Regions from separate parts of the Deinococcus radiotolerans genome, predicted to be linked through region 2. Evidence: riboswitches for the same ligand, from Rfam matches in the RefSeq annotation. Region 2 holds a riboswitch; each other region holds the start of a gene.
The links. A riboswitch is a leader RNA that binds a small molecule or an ion and turns the genes downstream of it on or off. The one in region 2 is predicted to bind cyclic di-GMP.
Positions count from the first base shown of each region.

Region 1 (3,005 bases), on a different contig from region 2:
TCAGGTCCACGCCGCCCTGCGGGGTCCTGGCCTGGAGCCTGGGGACCGCTCCAGACGTTGACGAGCGCCTCGGCGCAGGTGGCCTCTGCCTGGGTGAGGGGCGACACGAGGGTGGCCTGGCCGCCAGGGGTCAGGGTCGCGAGCTGACGGGGGTTGCTGCGGGCCAGCTCCTTGCGGTCCGGCCCGGTAACCAGCAGCACGCCGTTTGCCACGGCGGGCCCCTTCAGCGTGCTGGTGAATCTGGAACGGGCCTGCACGCTGCTGCCAGTCCGGATGAGTTCCACCTGCACCGTGTAATGGCCCACGACCTCCCCGGCGGGCGTCTGGGCGTCCTGCGTGGCAACGCGCGAGACCAGGACGGTCGGTTCCGGCGCGGGGGCGGTGAGCATCAAGGAGCCCAGCAGGAGCGTGCCGAGCACGGCGTTGATCACGGCGGGCATCAGTCCCCGGCCTGCACGCTGACACTGTGGGTGGGCGAAGAGTTGGGCATCTGAATGCCCACGCGGGGCAGCTTGTTCCAGTGGATGCGGCGGCGCGAGAGAAACGCGGCGCAGGTCATAGCGATCACCAGCATGGCAAAGGGCCGCTGAAAGAGCCGCTGAGTGGGCGTGAGCAACAGGGGCCGCAGGGACTGACGGCCCAGGATCAGCGCCACGCCCGCCACAAGGAGGTCAGCAGAGACGTTCAGGATGAGGGGCAGCAGGACGTTGCTGGAATTCCCGAGGATCAGGGCCAGGGCCGCGAGATCGAAGGCGGGGCCAGCGCCACCCAGCACCAGGCCGTACACGAGCACGTAGGGCAGGGTCAGCCAGCCCAGGCGGCCGCCACGGGCGTTCATGATCAGGTGGCGGTACTTGGCCATGACCTGGAAGGTGCCGTACATCCAGCGCATCCGCTGACGCCACAGGCTCTTCATGGCGATGGGCGGCTCGGTGTAGCTCACGGCATTGGGTTCGAACCGCACTTGGTAGCCGGCCTGGGCAATGGCAATGGTGAGGTCCATATCCTCGGTGAGGGTGTCGCTGCTGTACTGCAGGCGGCGCAGAAGGTCGCTGCGGAACGCGCCGGCAGCGCCCGGCACGACGCTCAGGGCACCCAGCATGTCCTGGGAGCGCCGCTCCATGTGCTGACCGATGGTGTACTCGAGGCTCTGCATCTGCGTGAGTGACGTGACGGGCCCAGCGACGCGCACGTCGCCGGCCACGGCGCCCACCCGGGGATCATTAAAGTGCTGGGCCAGGGTAGCCAGGGTGCCCGGGGCCAGGGCGGAGTCGGCGTCCACGCTCACCGCGACCGGGTAGCGCAGGTGCTGGGAGGCGAGGTTCAGGGCGCTGGCCTTGCCACCGTTGGGTTTGCGCAGGACCAGCACGCGCGGGTCGGCCTGGGCGAACTCCTCGGCGATGCGGGCGGTGTCGTCCGTGGAGCCGTCATCCACCACGATGACCTGCAACTCGGGGATGTCCTGCGCAAGGACAGAACGGATGGTGTCGGCAATGCCGACTTCCTCGTTGTACGCGGCGATCATGGCGCTCACACCGGGCAGGCGCTGGCCGGCCACGCTGAGCAGCCGCTGACGTTGACGGGCACGGTGAACCAGGGACAGGGTGATCGTCAGGACGGCTTTGAGCAGCAGCAGGCTGCCGATGATCAGCATGACCTGACCGAGCAGGGTAGATGGCAGCGCTGGAATAACAGTCATGGTGAGTCCTCCCTCGGGGCGGTCTCACCACTGGCTCCTCTCGTCTCGTACAGGTGACCGATTCAAAGACGAGGATCGACGCCTCCCGGCAGTTGCGGGGACAGTCCGGCACGCGGCTCGGCTGTCCCTCTGCGATTCAAGGTAGGCCGATGTGATTGCGCGTCGATGAACGGGAAGCCTCTGAAAATTTCGGTCAATGGGGGGCGTTGGGGGTGTGCCGAAATTGCAATTCAGCCCGACCAGTACGGCCTTTTCATTAATACGGGGCCACTGTGCGTTCATCCGGATGAATCCCGCCGGAACTGGGCACGCCGCCAGAATGAGGCACACGTGAGACGCTACCTGTCCATCCTGCTGCCCCTGACACCGCTGATCCTCCTGAGCAGTCAGGCTGCACCCAGCTCCCGCCTGCCCAGCTGCGGCATTTTCGGCCTGACGGTCAACAGCCTTGAGGTCCTGACTGCGGTGGAACGCAAGGTGAACTGCACCTTCACGTCCGTCCGCTGGTTCCAGGACTGGAACGTGCCCTTCCAGCGGGAGTACGCCAGGGCACTCACGGGACAGAAGCGTGAACTGGAACTCTCCTGGCAGCCCCGCATCCGCAAACCGGATGGGACTGCCGTGGGCGTGCCCTACCGTGACATCGCCTCTGGCCGCCACGACGCCTACCTGAAGAAGTTCGCGCGGGACATCCGCAGTGGCGGCGCCACGGTCAAGATCACGTTCGCCCCGGAGATGAACGGCAACTGGGGCACGTACCAGCTGACCCGCACCAACACGCCCGCCGACTTCATCCGCGCGTGGCGGCACATGGTCAACGTCTTCCGCGCGGAGAAAGCCCCGGTCCGCTGGGTGTGGACACCGAATATCCTCTTCCCCGGCGCCCTGAGTTCCTACAAGGCGCTGTACCCCGGCGGAGCGTGGGTGAATGAAGTGGGCCTGGACGGCTACAACTGGGGCACCACGAACCCCTGGAACCGCTGGCTGAGTTTCCGGGACACCTTCGGGCCGTCCTACGCGGAGCTCAAGCGCGTGGCGGTGGGCAAACCCGTGCAGCTGGGCGAACTGTCCAGCGTGGAGCAGGGGGGCAGCAAGGCCGCGTGGATCCGGTACATGTGCGCGGACCTGCCGGGCTTCGGCAAGATCCGCCGGGCGTTCTGGTTTCACCTGAAAGACGGTCGGGTGGACTGGCGATTGACGACCAGCGAGGCCGCACTGGGGGCCTTCCGCCGCTGCGTGAAGTGAACCGCCGGAATCCCTTGACGGCGTCTGCACCGGCGCCCCAGGGCTGTTGAGGCGCGTGCCG
Region 1 covers NZ_BMPE01000001.1:555,921-558,925, forward strand. The annotation lists gene IEY63_RS02695 (hypothetical protein) at 1-440, opposite strand, end outside; gene IEY63_RS02700 (glycosyltransferase family 2 protein) at 440-1,699, opposite strand; cyclic di-GMP riboswitch class II at 1,707-1,794, opposite strand; gene IEY63_RS02705 (glycoside hydrolase family 26 protein) at 2,030-2,944, shown strand.
Region 1: linked by a shared signal. The riboswitch ahead of IEY63_RS02700 (glycosyltransferase family 2 protein) and the one ahead of IEY63_RS15895 (Ig-like domain-containing protein) in region 2 are both predicted to bind cyclic di-GMP.

Region 2 (3,005 bases):
AGTTCGACCGTGGCTGCGCCGGTGCCGGTGGGGTCGTAGGTGGTGCCGTTGAACGTGACGACCTGGCCGGAGTCGTCACGTACGGTGACGACGACGTGGCGAGCCGGAGCGTCACTGGTGAGGCCGAGGCCACCGAGGTCCTGGGGGGCGGCGCCCACCATGAATCCAGTGGCGCTCAGGCGCAGTTCGGTAAGCGGACTGGCGGTGGGTGTGGCGGTGCTGTGCCCGCAGGACGCAAGGAGTAGGGCGAGGGATGGACACGCGAGAGCAGAGACGGTGCGGCGCATGGAGACTCCTGTCCAGGAGCGTCGGGGCGCCTGGTGAATACGGGTGGACGGCTGAGCCTCCCTGGCCCGGGTCGGGAAGGCCTGGGCGAGCGCACCGGGAGGAATGGTGAAGAACTTCATTCTTGCCTCATACTCTGCTGGCTGGCGGGTCACAGCGTCCTTACACGCGGCGCACCCGACCAGATGAGCGCGGCAGGAAAGCGCCTATCGGCAGCGGTGGCCTCGCCCCTCACGTCACCAAACGCTGAAAGCGGGGAAACGGCGACCTTGTGTGGGCTTCTCACTGTTCATCCCGGGCGGTGCTCGAGGAAGGGGGCTACTGGCGTGTACACCGAGTCAGTTGTCAGGCCCGATATGATGACGACTGCATTACTACAGCAGCCCGCCTGGCCGTGCCCAGGATCGAAATGGACACCTTGGCGCTGAACCTAGACACTGAAGCGCACGGCCAGATGAACTGCGTCTCCCTGCAGCACCTCGCGGTGCACCTGGGCGTGACGGTGACCTGCTTCATGACGACCGCGCCGGAAGAAGGCCTCACGTGTCATGCGCGGACCCTGCATGAGAGCGGCCGGGCTGGTCCCCGTGAGCCGCGAGGTGCTGCGGCAGCGGGGGTTGAACGGTACCCGGTCAGCCCTGGCATATCGGCTCCGGGCCGCTGGCCTGGGCCTGTTGCTCCGGGCCACGCGGCAGGCGGTGACGCGGGTGGTCGGCGTGTGGCGCCAGAAGGAGGAGCGTCGGGATATTCGACTGCCGGACGGCGTGTCCTGGCGTGGCCCTGGGCGTCCGGTCAACGTTGCCCACCATCGAGGCGGCGCCTGGCTTCCACGCGTGCGTTGTGGTCAGCAGGATGGCAGGGCAACTCAGGGAAGGGCCCACTGCAGACTCATGGAACCATCTCACGTTGTAAGGTTTCTGTGAAATGACCAGCCGCAGAGTATGAGGCACAGGTGAATTTTTAAACAGCAACCTGATGCGAGGCGATGATGTCGGGCCCTTACCCGGGCACCTTGGTCCGACTGAGCCAGTGGTGCGCCCACCGCAGCGTCTCCCCGTCCACGGCCCCCGGGTCGAGTTCTTTCCGCTGGCGTGCCTGCACACCGGCCTGGAGTCCTGACGCGTTCCTTCCTGCCGCCCCTGCCGAGGCTCTTAACGCTGCGCTAACGACACATTCACTAAGTTGCCTGCGTTCGACCGCGCCCACCGCGCATCACACCACGCCTTTCACGCACGGCCCCTTCCCCGGAAGGCGCCACAGGAGCACCCATGCGTTCAGTCCTCAACACCACCCTTGCCCTGACCACCCTCACCCTGGCCCTCGCGTCCTGCGGCCAGCGCGCCGTCACCCCCACCGCCAAAGGACCCCTCATGAAGGTCGAGGTCAGCGCGCCCGCCTTCGCAGGGCAGGGCCTCGGCGCACAGGGCCTCACCGGCGACGCCCCCGCCCGCCACTACGACGTGACCGTCCGCGACAGCGCCGGCAAGACCGTCACCTTCAACGGCACCACCTACGACCCCACCGGCACCGGCGCCACCACCCTGACCCTGAACAGCGCCAACAGCTACCACCGCCTCCTGCTCCTCCCCAAAGGGGACTACACCTTCGAAAACAAGGTCAAGGACGACGCGACCAGCGCCACCCTCCTCGCGTACGGCCCCGCCGCGGAGAACGCCGGCACGGTCGACAAGAACAACACCGTCATCCGCATCAAATCCCACGCGGTGTACGACGCGGCCACCAGCACCCTGGCACCCAGCCTGAGCATGAACGAGCTGTACACCGACACGACGTTCAACCTCAGCCTCAACCTGAAAACCGCACCCGTGAACAGCGGCGCGTCCGCCACCGTCCCCACCAGCGACATCGGCCCCGTGACCTACACCCTGGGTAACGTCAGCGACGGCGTGCTGAACGGCGCGGGCAGCAAGATCGGCGTGAACGTCACGTCGCGCGGTACGGACACCGACAGTGAACTGAACGTCACCGCCACCTTCCAGGCGTGGGTGCAGGTCGCCGGCACGGACACCGCCAGCTACCAGACGGTCAGCGAAAGCTTCGCCAAGCAGATCCAGACCAACGGGCTGACCACCGACACGGTCATGCCCACGCTGACCTTCGCGACCGCCTCGGCCTCGACGGGCGCCGCGCTGAACCTGACCGGTACGGTCGGGGACGACCAGGGCGTGCAGAACGTCCGTGCGTACGTGGACGGCAACCTCGTGGCCAGCAACAACCCCGCCGAGCAGAGTGGCGGCGTCGCGGCCCTGACCGGCGACAGCCAGGGCAACTGGACGGCCGCGTGGACGCCCGCCAAGGACGGGGACTACAGCGTCGTGGTGATCGCGGAGGACACCAGCGGCAACGAAACCCGCGCTGAGCAGACCATCACCGCCACCACGCCCACCGGCGTGACCTACAACATCACGCCCGCCTACGACTGGAACACCAACGCCGTCACATTTATGGCCGGGCAGGTCAACACCTTCAAGGTGCACTGGGACGGCAGCTACAGCTACATGCACGTCTGGATGTCGGTCCTGAGCGGCCCCGGTGACTTCACCGCCACGCTGACCGCCCCTGACGGCTCCAACCAGCCGATTTTCTACGGCGGTAACAACACCGGCTACATCGAATTCGGCGACCAGTACCAGCCTGGCGACTACACCATTACCATGGTCAGCAACAGCGACGCTGTGATTGACGTTCAGGCACACCTG
Region 2 covers NZ_BMPE01000012.1:8,154-11,158, reverse strand. The annotation lists gene IEY63_RS15900 (hypothetical protein) at 1-287, opposite strand, end outside; cyclic di-GMP riboswitch class II at 1,255-1,338, shown strand; gene IEY63_RS15895 (Ig-like domain-containing protein) at 1,554-3,005, shown strand, end outside.

Region 3 (3,005 bases), on a different contig from region 2:
GGTCCAGCGGGGTGAACAGGCCCGACGCGAAGGACATCAGGACACTCACGAGGTTCGCGGTGATCTGCGCGCCGGTCGGCGTGACCAGGAAGCCGATGCTCAGGCCCAGCGCGATCAGCGGCACCATGCCCAGCAGCAGCTTCGCCAGCAGCAGCAGCGCCGTGCCCGCCGGGATGCTCACGCCGCCCGCCACGTGCGCGAAGGTGTACAGCACGCCCAGGCTCAGCGCGCTGAACAGCAGCGCCGCGCCCACCTTCGCCGCGAAGTACACGCCCGCCGGGAGGGGCGACGCCCGCAGCAGCCGCAGCCACCCGCCGGTGCGTTCCAGCGCCACCGCCGACCCGAACGAGAACATGGCCAGGGACAGCAGCGAGTACGCCCCGAAATTCACCAGGATCAGCGGCCCCACCTTCAGGCCCTCCGCCGTGGTCTCGTTCACGGCGCTCAGGCCGAACAGCGCGAAGAACATCACCGGGAAGCCGATGGTGCCCACCGCGAACATCGGGTTGCGCAGCATGCGGCGCAGCTCGGCCAGCACCAGCCCCCCCAGCGCGCGCAGGCGCGGTGCGCGGCGCGCGCCCGTTACCGGGGCGGGCAGGTCGGTGGGCCGGGCAGAGGTCAGGTGGGTCATGCGGTCACGTCCTTCCCGGCGGGTCCGGCCGGGGCGGTCAGCGAGAGGAAGGCGTCTTCGAGGCTGGCGCGCGTGACCTCCAGGTTCGAGAAGGGCACGTCCCGCGCGATCAGAGCGCGCAGCAGCGCCTCGGGGGCGCCCGTGCGCAGCTGCGCGTGCCCCTGGGCGTCCACGCGGACGTCCTCGGCGCCCGGCAGGTGCCGCAGCTCGGCCAGTACCAGATCGGACGTGAAGCTCACGCGCGCCCCGCCCGCCTGCGAGCGCAGCGCCTCTGGGCTACCGTCCGCCAGCACCGCCCCGGCGTTCATGACGACCACCCGGTCCGCGGCGCGTTCGGCCTCCTCCAGGTAGTGCGTGGTGAGCAGGATCGTGCGCCCCGCCGCCTTCAGGGCAGTCACAGCCTCCCAGAACGCCAGTCGGCTCTGGGCGTCCATGCCGGTGGTGGGCTCGTCGATCAGCAGCACCTCGGGATTCCCGACCGCCGCCAGCGCGAACGCCAGGCGCCGCTTCTGCCCACCGGACAGCGCGCCCGAACGGCGGTGCGCCACGCCCTCTAGGTCAGCCAGGGCTAGTGCCTGCGCCACCGGCAGCGGCGCCGGGTAGAACGACGCCAGCAGCGTGACCGCCTCGCGCACGGTCAGCGCGGGTGGCAGCGCGCTCTCCTGCGGCATCGACCCGATCCGGGCGCGTACCACGTCATCGCGGGGGTTGCCGCCCAGCACGCGCACCTGACCCGCGCTGGGCGCCGCCAGCCCCAGCATCAGGTTGATGGCGGTGGTCTTGCCCGCCCCGTTCGGCCCCAGCAGCGCCGTGAGTTCCCCGGCGCGCACACTCAGGTTCAGGTCGCGCAGCGCCGTCACCCGCCCGAAGGTCTTGTTCACACCGCTCAGTTCGATCGCGTTCATGCCCCCAGCGTGCCAGGGCCGCGCGGCGCGCCCCAGTGCCGCCTGTCAGGCGCGCCGGGTGACAGGTGTCATACCGGACGGCGTGGCCAGGGCCGAATCAGGACCAGCGGGTCCGGGCCGCCTTACTGCCCGATGCGGACGTTGAAGTTCTGGGTCTGCTCGGTGACGTTCTGCGCGAGGTCGTACACGCGGACGGTCACGGTGTGCTCGCCGTTGCTGCCCGCCTCGAAGTACTTCGCGTAGGAGTTGTACGCGGTCGGGTCGTCCACGAAAGTCTGCCCGTCGATGATCAGCACCACGCGGGACACGGCGACGTTGTCCTGGGTGGACAGGCGGAAGAACACGTTGCCCTTTTCCCGCAGCGTCTGGGGGTTCATCACCATGGTGACCTTGGGGGCCGTCACGTCGATGTGGCTGTCGGTGGACTGGGAGGTGGTGCTGGGCGTGGCGGGGCCACCGCAGCTGGTGGCCAGCACCGCGATCAGTGCAGACAGAAGAAATGCGCGCATGGGGTACTCCTCCTGCGAGGGGTCGCAGTTGGTGGGTCCAGCGTCCAGCCGGGCTGGAACACTGGTCGAAAAGCCGGTCGCACCACTGGCTCCACGTGTCCCAGGTGCCCGCATACAGGACCACGCTTCGTCGCCTCTTCTCGCCCGTTGTCTCCGTAGCGAGTGAGGTCATGATGGCGGCCGCTGCCCTTCGCACCTGTCACACGTCCCCGCATGAACCGTTCCTGAGTGACCCACACGCACAGCCCCGCGCGGACCTCCACCGTCTGGCCCGGGGGCCTGCGGGGATGGACCGGCGTGCCCTGCGTCTGGGACGGCTTCCGCCTGGGCTGGCCAGGCCGCCAGCGCCGGCCGGACAGGGCCCCGACCCGCCGGACGTGGGCGCCCGGTCAGGACGGAGGCGCCCAGTAACAGTTCTGTCAGAATCCGCCGCCCCGCCAGATGAAGACCGCGTGGACGGGGTGGTCAGTGCCCTAGTGCGCGCGCGGCGGTGCAGCGGGCGCCGCCGCTAGAGTGACGGCACGCAAGTCGCCCACCGCGTGGGCGCGGGAGGATGCATGAAGTACGTTTCCACGCGCGGCGCGCGCGACCTCGGGTCCTTCTCGGACGTGCTGCTCTCGGGCCTCGCCCCGGACGGCGGGCTGGCGATGCCCGAGTCGATTCCCACAGTCACGCCTGAGCAGCTGGCCGCGTGGCGGGACCTCAGCTACGCGGACCTCGCCTACGAGGTGATGCGCCCCTTCATCACGGACATCCCCGAAGCGGACCTGCGCGCCCTGCTGCGGAGCACGTACACGCAAGAGGTCTTCCACAGCCCCGAGATCACGCCCCTGACCCCGCTGGGCGAGACGGGTCCGGACGGGGGCGGCCTGTACCTGCTGGAACTGTCAAACGGGCCGTCCCTGGCGTTCAAGGACATGGCCATGCAGTTCCTGGGGCAGGTGTTCGAGTACGTTCTGG
Region 3 covers NZ_BMPE01000019.1:22,660-25,664, reverse strand. The annotation lists gene IEY63_RS18445 (ABC transporter permease) at 1-631, opposite strand, end outside; gene IEY63_RS18440 (ABC transporter ATP-binding protein) at 628-1,536, opposite strand; gene IEY63_RS18435 (Ig-like domain-containing protein) at 1,659-2,045, opposite strand; cyclic di-GMP riboswitch class II at 2,108-2,192, opposite strand; gene thrC (threonine synthase) at 2,603-3,005, shown strand, end outside.
Region 3: linked by a shared signal. The riboswitch ahead of IEY63_RS18435 (Ig-like domain-containing protein) and the one ahead of IEY63_RS15895 (Ig-like domain-containing protein) in region 2 are both predicted to bind cyclic di-GMP.